2 regions of the Pseudoalteromonas sp. NEC-BIFX-2020_015 genome follow, and region 1 is predicted to be linked to the other one. Evidence: predicted binding sites of a transcription regulator. Region 1 holds the regulator's gene; the other holds the start of a gene.

Region 1 (8,161 bases):
TAACCTGTGATGCTATAGAAAATGAGCTATTTGCAGATCAAACGTTAACAACGACACAATTAAATCAACACGACCAAAATAACGCAGATATACCCGCCCTCCCCCGCTGTGCTCCGCGTGTCATTTCTAAACAAAATGCATTCTTAGTTGCTGACGCTATGAACAGCGCTATATGGGGTGGTGGCAGTTGGAGTCATAAAACAGGCTGGAGTGGTACAGGTTGGCGCGCACAAGCATTAGATCGACGCGATTTATCTGGCAAAACTGGTACAACCAATGACTCTGTTGATACTTGGTTTAGTGGTTTCAATCGAAACGTATTAACAACCGTTTGGGTAGGTTTTGATAATCCAGGCAATCCACTTGGACGCTCAACTTACAACAATAACTTATCCAGTGCTCAAATCTCCGGTGCTGAGTCTGGTGCAAAAACAGCACAGCCTGCATGGGTTGATTTTATGCGTGTAGCGCTTGATGGTAAGCCTGAGGCGCCGATCGAACCGCCTGAAGATCTAGTGTCGGTACGTATCGACTTAGCAACAGGACTATTAAGTAAAAAGAATGACTACACTAGCCGCTTTGAATATTTTGATAAAGGTACTGCACCTACTAAATATGTACTGCAAGATGTAGAAAATATATTTGAAGAAGACACAAAAACGGAAGAAGAGCTATTTTAAACAGAATATAGTCTCTTTTAAACTAAAAAAGCGCCAACTTGGCGCTTTTTTGTTATGTTTCTCATAACTCTCATAACTTAACTTGGCATCACTTTAAGTTTTGTACTAACCAATATAAATCAGAATGCACACCCGCAGCGGTGACTTCTTTACCTGCGCCGGGGCCTTGAATAACTAACGCATTATCGCTATACCACTGGCTGTTAATCACAAAAATATTATCGCCTGGAGTTAAATTAGCAAGTGCATCGCCTTGTGTTGCATAGGCTAAACCAACTTTAGCCGTTACTTTGCCACCAAGAATTGATAATGCGCCAGTGTAGCGCAGTACTTTATTATCTTTGGCCGCGTCTTGCGCTTTTTCAGCAATAAAATTATCAAGTAAGTGTTTTTTATCCAAGAATGACTGCCAATCCCCTTGTGCTAACTCTGTAGGCATTAACGGTGTTAATGCGATATCATCTAACTCAAGCGTAAGTCCAAGCTCACGCGCTAAAATAAGCAACTTGCGCTGCATATCGCGACCAGATAAATCTTCGCGCGGATCAGGCTCAGTAAAGCCCATCTTCTGCGCTTCTAATACTAAATCTGAAAATGCTACACTACCGTCATAGCTACTGCACAACCAAGATAAAGTACCCGAAAAAACCCCTTCGATATGAGTAATACAATCGCCACTGTTTTGTAAATCAGCTAATGCGAAGTTAATCGGTAAACCGGCACCCACACTGGTGTTATAACGCCACAATAAGTTACGCTCAGCTAAGTTTTGACGCAAACTTTGATACCAGTCGTTATTTGCTGTACCGGCATATTTATTAGCACTAATCATATGACAATCTAAATTAACAAACGCAGGGTAAAGCTTACTAAACGCTTCACTCGCTGTAATATCAATCACTACTTTATGTTCGTAATCTAATTCACCAATATGTGCTAACAGATCTGCTTCTTGGTAGTCTACAGCCTCGTTTTGCCATTGCGTTTGCCACTGTTCAAGTGTTATACCACTTGGGCTAAATAACATAGAACGTGAACGCAATAAACCAACGAGCTTGACACTAAAATGCTGCTGTAAGCGATTAAGCTGCTGACTTAATTGATCAATAAATACCTCACCTACATTACCAATACCAGCAACAATGATCGCGAGCTCTTGACCTTTATTTATTAACTTGTCATGCAGTAATGTAAGTACATCGCTATCAATAGATTGATCGGTAAGCAGTAATAAATAATCATTATCTTGATGACTAAAACGCGGCGCTAAACTTTGCTCACTCAGCACCTGCGTTGCTTGCTCAAGTAACTGAGTTACATCATTGCGTGGCGCAACAACCGCACAACCATGTAAATTTGATTCTATAATATTAGCTCGCCCTTGCAGGTGGCTGACGACTTGATGCGTCGCTTCTGCTGGTACTAATAGGTATGTATCGCCATTTTGAATAAAATGATGCAGGCTATGTTGAATTAACTGACTTAACTCTCCCACTTCACCAGCACGAAGCTGATCAATGCGCAGTAAATCAATATTCTCCAACGTCGTAATAAACCGTTTAGCTTTACTGTAACCTTCTTTAACAATTTCTGTGGCACTGGCATCCGTATCATAACTACTGCGTACCACTAGTTTTATGTCGGTATTTTTCAAAGGTGATAACGTCTTAGCATGTAAAACAGGGTTACCTAAACGCGCAAGTAAATTAGCTTGACCACGACAGACCTTAGAATACTTAAGCGCTTTTTTAACTTTACGCGGATCAGTACTAAATACACCTTGCGTGTCGGTCCAAATTGACACCTGATTAGCATGACAGTAACTCCCTAATAAAGTGGCACTGTAATCACTGCCATTGCGCCCGAGAGTAATCGTATTGCCCTGACAATCTGACGCAATAAAACCGGTTACAACATTAATACAGTTAGCCGAAACCAAGTCTGCACATGCTTGTTGATTTTTTTGGTGCAGCAACTGCCCGTCATTAAGTGTAAATAACTGGCGCGCATCAATATCTTTCGCCTCAAGTCCTAGTTGCTGTAAATAAGCAGCCAATAAACGGGCTGACCATACTTCACCGTGAGCAAGCAATGAAGCTTCCTGTAAGCTTTGCTGTTGAGCTTGCAGTGCTATTAAGGCTAACTCTTGCTTTAACACATCAATTGCGTCGTATTGCGCTGTTGGGCTTAATAGCTGCTCAATCAAAGTACGCTGATGATTATCAAGCTGTAATAAAATATCACTTACGGCTTGTTGATCACCTTGCTGATAACTTTGCCATAACTTAACCAACGTATTGGTTGTTTTACCTGCTGCCGACACAACGACACAGTCACCTGCTTCGGTGTGTGCTAAAATAATATTTGCTACGGCTTGATAACGCTCCGCGGAGCTTAAGCTTGAACCGCCAAATTTATGAACTATATTTACCATTTTCTATTACCACAAAGCCGTATGTGCAGGCGTTAATTTGAATGAATTTGTTTGCTCTGTACTTTGCTGCGTCGAGTTACTCTTAGTAGTCGTCGAACTACAATTACCTTGGCCTGGCTTAACTTTGTTAAACACACGTTCTAAATCAGCAACTAAGTCTTTTACATCTTCAATACCCACCGAAATTCTGATCAACGTATCACCCACACCCGCCTCTAAGCGAGCTGTTGCATCCATACCAGCATGAGTCATCGTTGCAGGGTGACATATTAGGCTTTCTACACCGCCTAACGATTCCGCTAAACTGAATTCTTCTAGGCTCGTTAAAAATGCTGCTGCATCATTTACATCACCAGCAATATCAAAACTTACCATGCCACCAAAACCACGTTGTTGTTGTTTTGCTAACTGATGTTGTGGATGAGATTCTAAACCTGGGTAATATACTTGGCTCACATAGGGTGAACTTTCTAAATATTGCGCAATGATAAAGGCATTTTCTTGGTGCTGACGTAAACGTACATTTAAAGTCCGCAGGCCACGTAATGTTAAATAACTATCAAATGGTGCACCTGTAATACCAATATTATTTGCCCACCAAGCAAGCTCGTCACCCAGCTCTTGTGTTGCTGCAATGACAGCGCCGCCAACAACATCGGAGTGGCCATTAATATATTTAGTGGTTGAATGCACAACAATATCAACACCAAATTCAATTGGATTTTGTAAGGCCGGTGATAAAAACGTGTTATCTGCGCCAACTAAAGCGCCGCACTGCTTTGCAATTGTCGTAATCGCTTTAATATCAGTTAAACGTAAAATTGGGTTGCTTGGTGTTTCAATCCAAATTAGCTTAGGTTTAATCTCAAGTATTTTTTGATGGTTTTCAGCGTTTGTTAAATCTAGAACCACTAATTTTAATAAGCCGCGCTTTTCAAGCGAAGTAAACAAACGGTAGCTGCCGCCATAACAATCATGTGGAATGACTAACGTATCATCACTATTTAGTAGTTGTGTTGCTAAATGCACTGCCGCCATGCCGGTAGCAGTTATAATGCCTTTGGCACCGCCTTCAAGCTTTGCGAGTGTTTCGCCAAGTAAATCACGATTAGGATTACCGCTACGGCCATAATCATATTCGCGCTTAGTATCAAAATCGGCAAATGAATAGGTGGTCGATAGGTGGATAGGAGGCACAACAGCACCGTGATGTTTATCAGCATCAATGCCATTACGTACTGCGATTGTCGCTTTATTTTTTTTGCTCATACCGTCACCTATATTAACTGGATGTTTAGACGTCTAAAAGGTTAGATGATCAAATTTAAGAAGTCAAAACATTTATACCCCTAGATGGCTAAATAACTAGTATTTGACTATCTTTTTTAAAACGATAGAATTTCCGCATCTTTGCGCTACAAAATGGTCGCGCAAACAATTAACAACCTGAGGCAACGATACATCTTATGGCTAAATGGAATGGTGAATATATTCACCCATATGCAGAACACGGGAAAAAATCAGAACAAGTTAAGAAGATCACCGTTTCGATCCCGTTAAATGTATTAAAGGTTTTAACTGATGAGCGTACTCGCCGTCAAATTAATAACCTTAGACATGCAACAAATAGTGAATTACTTTGCGAAGCATTTTTACACGCATTTACTGGCCAACCATTGCCAAACGATGAAGACTTACGTAAAGATAATCCAGAAAAAGTACCAGAAGAAGTTAAAAAGATTATGCAAGAGATGGGTTTAGAAGTGCCTATCCTGAATGAAGACTGATCTTCACCTGTAAATAACGTGCACCTGTTTCAGGCAATGATTTGGATACAAAAAAACCTCAATTCAGTGAATTGAGGTTTTTTATTGCCAAATAGTGCCTATTACGCCATATAGTTTTCAGGCATATCAATTTGTGCAACACCTGAATCAATAGCCGCTTGCGCCACTGCTTTTGCAATGCGCGGTAATAAACGCGGGTCCATTGGTTTAGGGATAATATACTGTGGTCCAAATTCAAGTTTATCAACACCTGCTGCTTTTAATACTTCAGCAGGCACTGGCTCTTTAGTAATACTGCGAATTGCCTCAACTGCGGCAATTTTCATTTCATCATTTATTTTGCTCGCACGTACGTCTAATGCACCACGAAAAATAAACGGGAAACACAACACGTTATTTACTTGATTTGGATAATCAGAACGACCCGTTGCCATAATCAAATCATCGCGCGCACCATGAGCAAGCGCAGGTGCAATTTCTGGATCTGGGTTTGAACATGCAAAAACAACTGGCCTATCAGCCATCAGCTTAAGATCTTCCGGTGCAAGCAGGTTCGGTCCTGATACACCAACAAATACATCAGCATCAGCAATAACATCTTGCAAAGTGCGCTTATCTGTATTGTTAGCAAACAACTGTTTATATTCATTTAAGTCATCACGACGCGTATGAATAACACCTTTACGATCAAGCATATAAATGTGCTCACGCAATGCGCCACACTTAATTAATAGCTCCATACATGCAACAGCGGCCGCACCGGCACCTAAACAAACGATAATCGCATCTTCAATGCTTTTACCCTGCACTTCAAGTGCGTTAATCATACCCGCAGCAGTTACAATAGCTGTACCGTGTTGATCATCATGAAACACTGGAATACTACAGCGCTCAATCAATGCTTTTTCAATTTCAAAACACTCTGGGGCTTTAATATCTTCTAGGTTGATACCACCAAAAGTATCAGCAATATTTGCAACGGTATTGATGAAATCTTCTGTGGTTGTGTGTTTTACTTCAATATCAATTGAGTCAAGGCCAGCAAAGCGTTTAAACAACAAAGCTTTGCCTTCCATAACTGGTTTTGAAGCAAGAGGTCCTAAATTACCTAGGCCTAAAATAGCAGTACCATTGGTAATTACTGCAACCATATTACCTTTGCCAGTATATTTATAAGCATTAGCTGGATCTGCGGCAATTTCACGCACAGGCTCAGCCACACCAGGGCTATAAGCTAGAGCGAGATCTTGTACGGTTTCGGCTGGCTTAGTAAGCTCAACACTGATTTTTCCTGGAACGGGGTGCGAATGGTAATGTAAAGCTTGTTCACGAAAGTCTGACATAACGCGATTTTATCCTGCAAGTAAGTTAAAAGTGAGAGTAAGCAGTTCTATTCTATAGTCTGTATCTTGGAACGATACCTATATTATAATTAAATTCAAGCAATATCAGGTCTATCCTGTTATAAGCTAGATCTGTTAATTTTATGCGTTTTATCGACCAGTTTTGTAAAAAAACCTCAAAATCCAGCAATAACACGCCAAGAAAGCATCAAAAAACCTGTTCTAAAATCATCTAAATAGTACTTTATTACACCTAAAATACACATTCCCTATAAAAGATATAAATATACGACGTTAGCGTCATTTAGGCTCATTAAATGACTTTTTATCAACATAACATCAATTAATTAAACAAAATATATTACTGAATATAGTTAAAATCTAACTGTTTGTCTGTTATTTAGTGGCTATAGTCACTATAAAAACTAAAAATGATGGTTACTTTAGGCAGGGGTAAAAAAGGGTGAATTTAACCGCTGATACTTGGGCGTGTTGTCCTTTGTGGATTGAAATTTGTTCAATCTAGGGGCGATTTAATCGCGGCGCGAGGTTTGGAATCGAGTGGGCTAAGTAAAAACCGAGCAAAGCTTCCGCGTCCTGCTCACGCCCCTTGCCTACCTCCATGTAGGTAACAAAGAGTTAATCGCCCCAAGGAATAACTCTTTAGGCAGCGCATGTTTGGCATTTATACTGCGTTATCGCCTATTTATGGGGAACACCACACTGCATAGGCGCTGCCTTGCTTAAATACCAAACATGCTGCAAAATTAATCACGAAAGGTCACACGCCCTAACCAGTTTTAATTAAATTGCAGGCATAAAAAAAGCACCCTAAGGTGCTTTTTCCGACACAACAGCAATAATTACTTGCTGCTAAGTGCACCGAAACGCTTGTTAAAGCGATCAACACGGCCACCAGTGTCTAAAATCTTTTGCTTACCAGTGTAAAACGGGTGACACGCAGAACATACGTCTAGGTGAATGTCTTTACACAAAGTAGAACGAGTTTCGAACTTATTTCCGCATGAACAAGATGCTGAAATTACTTCGTACTTAGGGTGAATACCTTCTTTCATAGAAACCTCTAGTTAAGGCCGCATCGCTCTCCAAACCCGAAGTCTGGCACCATACGTCGTTAAAATCAAAATAATTAGGACGCGTATTCTAAGCAACAACCCTGCCTACGACAAGCTTTAAATACATTATTTGCTAATAATATAAACAAAAAAAATAAACAGCCTATTTGCTGGTAGGCTTTTTTCTGCAATTTTAGTACATTATCACTCTTACTTGCTTTTATTTGAGTTGTTATGAGTTTTGTTGAAGTTGCTATAAAGGTGCCATTACATCGCACCTTTGATTATCGCCTACCTGAGCAACTTGATGGGTTGAATTCACAGCTACATGTTGGCTCACGCGTATTAGTCCCTTTTGGTAATCAACGAAAGGTTGCGGTGGTTTTAGCACTTAAAGACACAACCGAGGTGCCTTTAAATAAAATAAAAAGTATTTTTGAAGTTATTGACGACGCGCCAATATTAACCACAAGCCACCTAGATCTATTACGATTTACTGCTCGTTATTATTGCTACCCACTAGGTGAAACAATCCATATAGCGTTGCCAAGTGCACTACGCCAAGGCCATTGCCCTGATAAAACGAGTATTTCTATGGTCGCGTTAACTGAAAAAGGCGCCAAACTTCCTTCGTTAAAAGCAAAAAGCCAATTAAATTTACTTAAACAATTAGCGCAATCAGGTAAATCATCCTTAACAGAATTAAAAGCGTTAGGGTTTAATAAAAAAACCATTGATAGTCTGATCAGCAAAGAGCTCATTAATCAAAGCATTGAGCACGACAACTTGTGGCAGCAGCAAGCACCAACAGTCGGTACTAAACCAACGCTGAATAAAGAAC
Region 2 (8,161 bases), on a different contig from region 1:
AAGTAAGAAGCAAGCAATAATTGAGACAGCTATTTTAGGCATAGCCACTGGACAGTGCTTGCTATTTATATACGGCGTTATCCCCTATTTATGGGGAATAACTCCACTATATAAGCTCTGCTTTGCCTAACAACCAAACATACGCAACCTCGAAAGAGAAATAACGCGGCATTAAGATGTTGTTACTTCTACAACAAAAATTAATAAGCCTTCCACAGCACTTTCCCAAAAGCTCATGTTAGCTCTTTGTTTTTTATAATGCTCGTCAAGGCATTCTTGGTATAATTCATCCGCAGATTTTTGCCCATTATTATCTGCTGTATTCGCTATCTCAATACAATGACTTGTATCAACTGGCTCCGTTGTTTCACAACCAGAAATAAAAAGGCTGATCACCAATACTAAAATAAATTTTTTCACTTAAATCCTTTTGCTATTCGAAAATAAAAATTACCGAACACTTCATTACTAGGCTAAAAATTGTCGGTTAAAATAAGCGAAGAAGGAACAAAAAACAACTGCCTTTGTCCCTATTTAAATGTTTTTATCTTCGCTAATAATTAAATGATGTTAATCATTCAACTTTAAACACACACGCCTAGAAGTTTAAGCTTTAGCATTACGGTTAAAACAGTTTCCAAACCACAAAGGCAACTGCAAAGCTCACCAAATAAATTAAGCCAACCCAGCTCAGCACTCTGACTAAAATTGAGTGTTCAATACTTGACTCTGATCGCACTAAACTAAAGTTTAGCCACGCAAATACCGGGGTGGTGATAAACGCGAGTGTCATGGCAAAGGTAAGCATGGGGCCGAGGGCTGATTTAAAAAATAAGATCACCGCCATGCCAGCGAGAGCTTGTATTATCAGCCATATTTTTAAGCTATGCTTGCTTTGCTTGAAGCCAAGTAGCTTGTGAGATTCGTTCAACGTACGTGCGTAGCCGTCTAGCACTGTTAGTGTCGTGCCAAACATACATAAAAAGGCAATAACCGATACAAGCGGACGCGCCCATTCGCCGATAGTAAGCGCGTACATATCAATAAGCTGTTTTGCAAATGCCACACCACCTAGCTCTATATTCGCGCTTTGACCATATTGCACTAATACGCCCAATGAGAAAAACACCAGCGCAAGCCCAGCGGTTAGCCAATAACCTACATTAAAATCAAACAAGCCCTGTGTTCGTGTTACCGTTTGTTGATTTTGCTTTTCTTTAAGCCAAAGTGAGCTTAGTGCTGAAATTTCAATCGGTGCTGGCATCCAGCCCATTAACGCAACCATAAAACCAAGCATGGCAAGTTCATAAGGCGATGGCCCTACATAATCAACAGGTGCTACTATTCCATGGTTCATAGCGCCATTACTAAACGCGATAACTAATGCACTCACCGTTGCCAATGTTAGCAGCGCCATAATCGCTTTAGCTGCGTTATCTAACGCTTTAAAATGACCAAGTAATAATATAATTAAGCAAACAGCTAAAATTAACCAACATAGTAATGTTACCGATACACTTACAGGCAACGCATAATGCAGTAAGCTTGCGGTTAACAGTAAAACCCCAGCAGTATTAACCACCGCAGCAATAATATTTAAGCCGATAAAACTATAAAAAAACCATGGGCCTTTACTTTTATACCCTTCAACGAGGCTTTTTTTAGTTGCTAGAGTGTACTCAATACCAAAACGAAAAAATGGATACTTAAGCACATTTACAACAACAATTAGCCAAAATAGCTGCCAGCCAAAAATAGCGCCAGCTTGGGTTGATGCAACAAGGTGAGAGCCACCAATAGCGGCCGTGGCCATTAAAATACCGGGGCCTAAAGCACTTAAACGAACTTTCCAATTTGTGCGGGTTGATTGCATTGATATGCTTAATATTTATTATTAGTAATAAATAAGTTACAGCGTTTTATTTAAAAATGGAAGGTGCACAAGTGGCGATAAAAATGCAGAAATAAAAAAAGAGCCCTTAGGCTCTTTTTGTAACTGTACTTACGTTTAATATTTAACGTAGGTCCATTTCTTGAATAATTTCGTGTGCAATTTCAGGTGTCGTGCTCACTGGTTTTTCATGTAAGTTGGCTTTGATTTGCCCTTTTCGATGTTTTAGTGCCGCATCGAGTTTTTTAGCTGCGTTTGAAATAGCTGGGTAAAGAACTTCGTTCTCACCTTTAACCGATAAACGCGCGCCTTCATAAATTGTGCTAATTTCAGCTTGAAGCTTATGGTGCTCTTTTGAAAGAATTATATCTAGTGCGATCAGAGATGGAAAATGACTCGCAATTTTTGAAAATTTTTCGTTGATGTGCTCTCTAATAGAGTCAGTAACGTCAACATGGTGACCAGAAAGATTAATTTTCATAGGGTATCCTTTTTTATGTTACCTCATAACTAGTATTGGGGGCTATTTAGATTAACACAAGGCAGAAAACCACAAATATGACATTTATTTGTTATTCATTGTGATTAAGCTTAATTACTGCACATTAAGTATGCAAAAACCCACGCAACGTGGGCTTTTGGGCTTAATCATTAATATTGAAGATTAAGTATATGAGCAACAGTAATCGGCAAAATCGGTTACTTTTACTTGAAATGTAACGTCGGCATCAACGTTAAATGATTCACCTGCTTGCATAGTTTGCCATTCGCTCTCGCCTGGCAGTAGAACACTCCATTGCCCACCATTGAGTTCCATAAGCTCTTTTTTACTGGTCGCAAATTCAAATTCACCCGCTTGCATAAAGCCTAATGTTTTAGTGCTACCATCAGCAAAAACCACCGTACGGCTTGAAACTTTACCATCAAAATACACATTGGCTTTTTTGATCACACTTACATTATCAAACTGAGACATCCTCACTCCTGTTTTATTTATAATATTTAATTACATTCACAGTGCCTGATACCCTATGTGCTTGCAAGTGTAGTGATGTGAAAAATACTCATGGGCTTCAGGCTTACATTGTAGGTCGTGCTTTAGCGCGTCAAGTAGTTAAGGGTTTAATAAATGATTTAATCACCGATTATGCACCATTGGTAGATAGTCGCAACACCTCAAACACCAGCAGCGTTTACAATGACCGAGTGCTTTGATTTGTTTGACTTATTTGCTCCATAAGCGGTAATTTAATAAACGAAAGTGTCTTGTAACAAAATTTATATACCACGCCTTCTTTCTCGACAAAAGAGGAACCCTTTTCAGTAAACTCAATTAATGCAGACAAGCCAAATAATTTAATAAAGCATACGTTATGAAAAAAAAAATCCAATGATGTTCATCATCGAAGAATACATTGTAAGATTGCTTTTCAGCTGGAAATTGCCAATATATTGTTTTATCAGGTTCTTGATTTTTTATAACCAAGCGAAGTTTATTTGCGATTGGATCATTGATATATTTTTCGTCGAAGTGGTATATCGCAAGTTCGTACGCAATTTTTGTGTAAAGCATTACCTGAGAAATAAAATCTAGAGAGATCTTACCTGCTATTTGAGGACTTTCTTTTTTCTTATGTCCTTTCTCTGCATTTTCGATTAGTTCACTTACTAGCTTAGATAACTTTTCTTTGTTTACTTCTTTTCCCTCAGTTTTAAAATGTCTCGATAACTTCTTTTCTAAATATTTTTCGGCTTTAGTCAGGTCGGATTTGTCAATTGACATTAATATTTCGACGCCACTTCCAGTGTTATTAATTTTGATATCTGGAATGAGATACAGGTCTCCTGTTTGGAATAATCTGAAATTTCCCAATATCAACATCCTCATAGACTCCAGAAAATGGTGTTGATAAATTCCCCTATTTACCTTCGATATTATGAAGAAAACGAGGAAGTTTATAGAAAAGGCTGTTAGCTAATTTCCCTTCAAACCCCGCTCCCATTTTACTATTACAAACTTTACAAACATTCTTTACTTTGAGTGAACCACCAATGAATTCTGGAACGATATGTTCATCTGTTAATGAATTCAGTTCTGATATTGGGTTTTCACCCTTGCAAATTATGCATGTTGTCATTTGATATTCCTTGAGCCTAACATTTTTATAGTACGATCACCGCGCATATTCCTGCTGGCTTAACGCTCATTTTTCTAATTTATATACTTTTAACAAATTACCTAAGGTATTACTATCAAAAAGCTTTTATTCTGCTTAGGTCAAGATCCTGAGTTTCGATCCGCTCTACCAGACCTACGCGCTACAAAAACAGCGTGCAAAACAAGTTTCACGCTAACAAGAATTAAAAAATAAACGAGAATATAGTGTAAAGAATAACAGGGGGCTGAAGCGTCAATATAATCGGGGCTAAAGCACCCTCCTACGGCTTTTCATTGGCACTGTGCCTCGGATTATTTTTATCTGACGGCTGGCGGCTGAAAGCTAACAGCTCCATACAAAAAAGCCCGCGCTGCGTAAACACAGTGCGGGCTTTTAAATTTTAGCCGTAAAAATTAAAACAATTCGTTTGCTTTGCTTACGATGTTTTCTACCGTGAAGCCAAAGTGCTCAAACAGCTCGTTAGCTGGGGCTGATTCACCAAAGGTGGTCATACCCACTACTGCGCCATTTAGGCCTACGTACTTGTACCAGTAATCAGCAATACCCGCCTCTACTGCTACGCGGCGTGAAACTGCAGCCGGTAATACGCTTTCTTTATAAGCGGCGTCTTGTGCATCAAACACGTCAGTCGATGGCATTGATACAACGCGTACTTTTTTACCTTGCTTACGTAATTCAGCCGCTGAGTCTTGTGCTAATTGCACTTCAGAACCAGTCGCGATAAAGATAAGCTCAGGCTCGCCATCACAGCTAAGTACATAACCACCTTTTTTCACGTCACTTAATTGCTGCGCTGAGCGTGTTTGCTGAGCAAGGCCTTGGCGAGTAAAAATAAGTGAGGTTGGACCGTCTTTACGTTCAATCGCTTGTTGCCATGCAATTGCAGATTCAACTTGGTCACATGGGCGCCAGTTAACTAGGTTAGGCGTTAAACGCATACTCGCAATTTGCTCAACTGGTTGGTGAGTTGGACCATCTTCACCTAAACCGATTGAATCGTGCGTGTATACAAATATGCTTGGCACTTTCATCAGCGCGGCCATACGTACTGCGTTACGTGCGTATTCCATAAACATTAAGAAAGTAGCACCGTAAGGAATAAAACCTTTATGTAGTGCAATACCATTCATAATGGCTGACATACCAAATTCACGTACACCGTAGTAAATGTAGTTACCACTGGCGTCATTGGCTTCAAGGCCTTTAGAGCCTTTCCAAATTGTTAGGTTTGAACCTGCCAAGTCAGCAGAGCCGCCCATAAATTCTGGTAATAGAGGACCAAATGCATTGAGTGCATCTTGCGACGCTTTACGTGATGCAGGATTTGCTGGGTTTGCATCAAGCTGTTCAATGTAGGCTTGTGACTTTTCAGCCCAATCAGCTGGCAGTTCACTACGAGTACGACGTTTAAACTCAGCAGCAAGCTCTGGGTGTGCGCTTGCATACGCTGCAAATTTTTCATCCCAGCTTGCTTCTAGTTGCTTGCCTTTTTCTTTGCCATCCCACTCACTGTAAATATCAGCTGGGATTTCAAATGCTTCACCAGTCCAACCAAGGAACTCGCGCGCGGCTTTGATCTCGTCTTCACCTAGTGGTGCGCCGTGACAATCATGGCTACCTGATTTATTAGGTGAACCGTAACCAATCACTGTTTTACAACAAATCAGTGTTGGTTTATCAGTGATGCTACGCGCTTCTTCGATTGCTGCGCGAATAGCATCTGAGTCATGGCCATCAACGCCGCTCACGACATGCCAGCCGTAGGCTTTAAAGCGTGCTGGGGTGTCGTCGCTAAACCAACCTTCAACTTCGCCATCAATTGAAATACCGTTGTCATCCCAAAATGCTACTAACTTACCAAGGCCTAATGTACCAGCAAGTGAACATGCTTCATGAGAAATACCTTCCATTAAGCAGCCATCGCCTAGGAATGTATAGGTATGGTGATCAACAATATCGTGACCTTCGCGGTTAAATTGGGCAGCGAGTGCTTTTTCTGCAATCGCCATACCTACCGCGTTTGTGATCCCTTGACCAAGTGGGCCCGTAGTGGTTTCGATACCTGGCGCATAACCGTATTCTGGATGCCCTGGTGTTTTAGAATGCATTTGACGGAAGTTTTTAATTTCGTCAATTGGTAAATCATAACCACTTAAATGCAATAGAGAATAAATAAGCATTGAACCGTGGCCATTGGAAAGTATAAATCGATCTCTGTCTACCCACTCTGGATTTGTTGGATTGTGGTTTAGATAATCGCGCCATAGTACTTCTGCGATATCAGCCATGCCCATAGGGGCTCCAGGGTGACCAGATTTGGCCTGTTGTACTGCGTCCATTGATAAGACGCGAATAGCATTTGCAAGTTCTTTGCGAGACGGCATGAATTCTCCTACCTTTACTGTATTTGCGCTGATTTGTGTGTATGTAACTTTGAACGCCCATTCTTACTTATTCTGGGTGCTGTGTGCAATTAAAAATCCCTATAAATTATAGGTACAAAGGAGTTTTATTCAGAACTAAAAGTTATTAGTAATTTTTTTTAGACGTCTAGGCGTAAAAATACTATGCAACTATCGTTGTTTTAGATAAAATACGCCCCTTAATTTTTTAGCGCTCTTACCGACGTTTGTGAAGCGCAATATTTGTGAGCACAAAGACAATGGCAAAACATTTATTTACTTCTGAATCAGTTTCTGAAGGTCATCCGGATAAAATTGCGGATCAAATCTCTGACGCGGTACTTGATGCCATCTTAGAGCAAGATTCTCATGCACGTGTTGCGTGTGAAACTTACGTAAAGACTGGTATGGTTATGGTTGGTGGTGAAATCACTACTAGCGCATGGGTTGATATTGAAGAAATCACCCGTAAAACTGTACGTGAAATTGGCTACACTCATTCTGATATGGGTTTTGACGCTGATTCGTGTGCAATTTTAAACACTATCGGTAAGCAATCTCCTGATATCAACCAAGGTGTTGACCGTACAAGCCCTGAAGAACAAGGCGCTGGCGACCAAGGCCTAATGTTTGGTTACGCATGTAACGAAACAGAAGTACTTATGCCTGCACCAATCACTTACTCACACCGTTTAGTACAGCGCCAAGCGCAAGTACGTAAAAGCGGCGAGCTTAACTGGTTACGTCCAGATGCAAAATCTCAAGTTACTTTTGCATACGAAAATGGCAAACCTGTAGGCATTGATGCCGTTGTTCTTTCTACTCAGCACAGTGAAGATATTTCACAAAAAGATTTAGTAGAAGCGGTGATGGAAACTATCATCAAGCCAGTACTACCTGCTGAACTAATTACAAGTGCAACTAAGTTCTTTATCAACCCTACTGGCCGTTTTGTTATCGGTGGACCAATGGGCGACTGTGGTCTTACAGGCCGTAAAATCATCGTTGACACCTACGGCGGCATGGCTCGTCACGGCGGCGGTGCATTTTCTGGTAAAGATCCATCAAAAGTTGACCGTAGCGCGGCATACGCTGCACGCTACGTTGCTAAAAACATTGTTGCTGCTGGTCTTGCTGACAAGTGTGAGCTACAAGTGTCTTACGCAATTGGTGTTGCAGAGCCTACGTCTATCAGTGTTGAAACGTTTGGTACAAGTAAGCTTGAAGAGTCACGTTTAATCGAACTTATTCGTGAACATTTTGACCTACGCCCTTACGGCTTAATTCAAATGCTTGATCTTGAGCGCCCTATTTATCTACCAACAGCGGCTTACGGCCACTTTGGTCGTGATGAATTCCCATGGGAACGCACAGATAAAGCAGACGCACTTCGCGCAGCAGCTGGCCTATAATTTCAGCCTCTGTATGAATAAAAAAAGCGCCTTCTGGCGCTTTTTTTATACTCGTAAACTCTATCCATTTGTACTTAATGACTTTGACTATAATTTCATGGTAATAAAATTAATCTGATAAATAATTTAAATTTTTTATGCTGCTTTGGCGGTGCACTCACCGATTTTGCTAACGGTGTTATTGGTCTGAAAATCTTTGCTTAATAACTTTTTCTCTAGCGTGAGCATAGTTAAAAGAGCACTTTTAAGGCCAACCTTATTACTTATCCAATGCGG

Evidence for each region. The regulator MetJ, encoded in region 1, represses methionine synthesis genes. The targets are predictions, from matches to a motif close to TAGACGTCTAGACGTCTA.
Region 2: a site for MetJ is predicted at 6,615-6,632, ahead of metK (methionine adenosyltransferase). Genes of this name have one in related genera too.

Annotation. Positions count from the first base shown of each region.
Region 1 is NZ_JABCJL010000005.1:98,863-107,023, reverse strand. It holds gene HH219_RS05425 (PBP1A family penicillin-binding protein) at 1-680, shown strand, start outside; gene metL (bifunctional aspartate kinase/homoserine dehydrogenase II) at 769-3,114, opposite strand; gene metB (cystathionine gamma-synthase) at 3,121-4,383, opposite strand; gene metJ (met regulon transcriptional regulator MetJ) at 4,581-4,901, shown strand; gene HH219_RS05405 (malic enzyme-like NAD(P)-binding protein) at 5,003-6,244, opposite strand; gene rpmE (50S ribosomal protein L31) at 7,108-7,320, opposite strand; gene priA (primosomal protein N') at 7,555-8,161, shown strand, end outside.
Region 2 is NZ_JABCJL010000002.1:222,049-230,209, forward strand. It holds gene HH219_RS02505 (hypothetical protein) at 172-420, opposite strand; gene HH219_RS02510 (divalent metal cation transporter) at 626-1,873, opposite strand; gene raiA (ribosome-associated translation inhibitor RaiA) at 2,016-2,372, opposite strand; gene HH219_RS02520 (pyrimidine/purine nucleoside phosphorylase) at 2,556-2,867, opposite strand; gene HH219_RS02525 (hypothetical protein) at 2,945-3,106, shown strand; gene HH219_RS02530 (hypothetical protein) at 3,225-3,764, opposite strand; gene HH219_RS02535 (HNH endonuclease) at 3,811-4,029, opposite strand; gene tkt (transketolase) at 4,464-6,455, opposite strand; gene metK (methionine adenosyltransferase) at 6,734-7,885, shown strand; gene HH219_RS02550 (START domain-containing protein) at 8,021-8,161, opposite strand, start outside.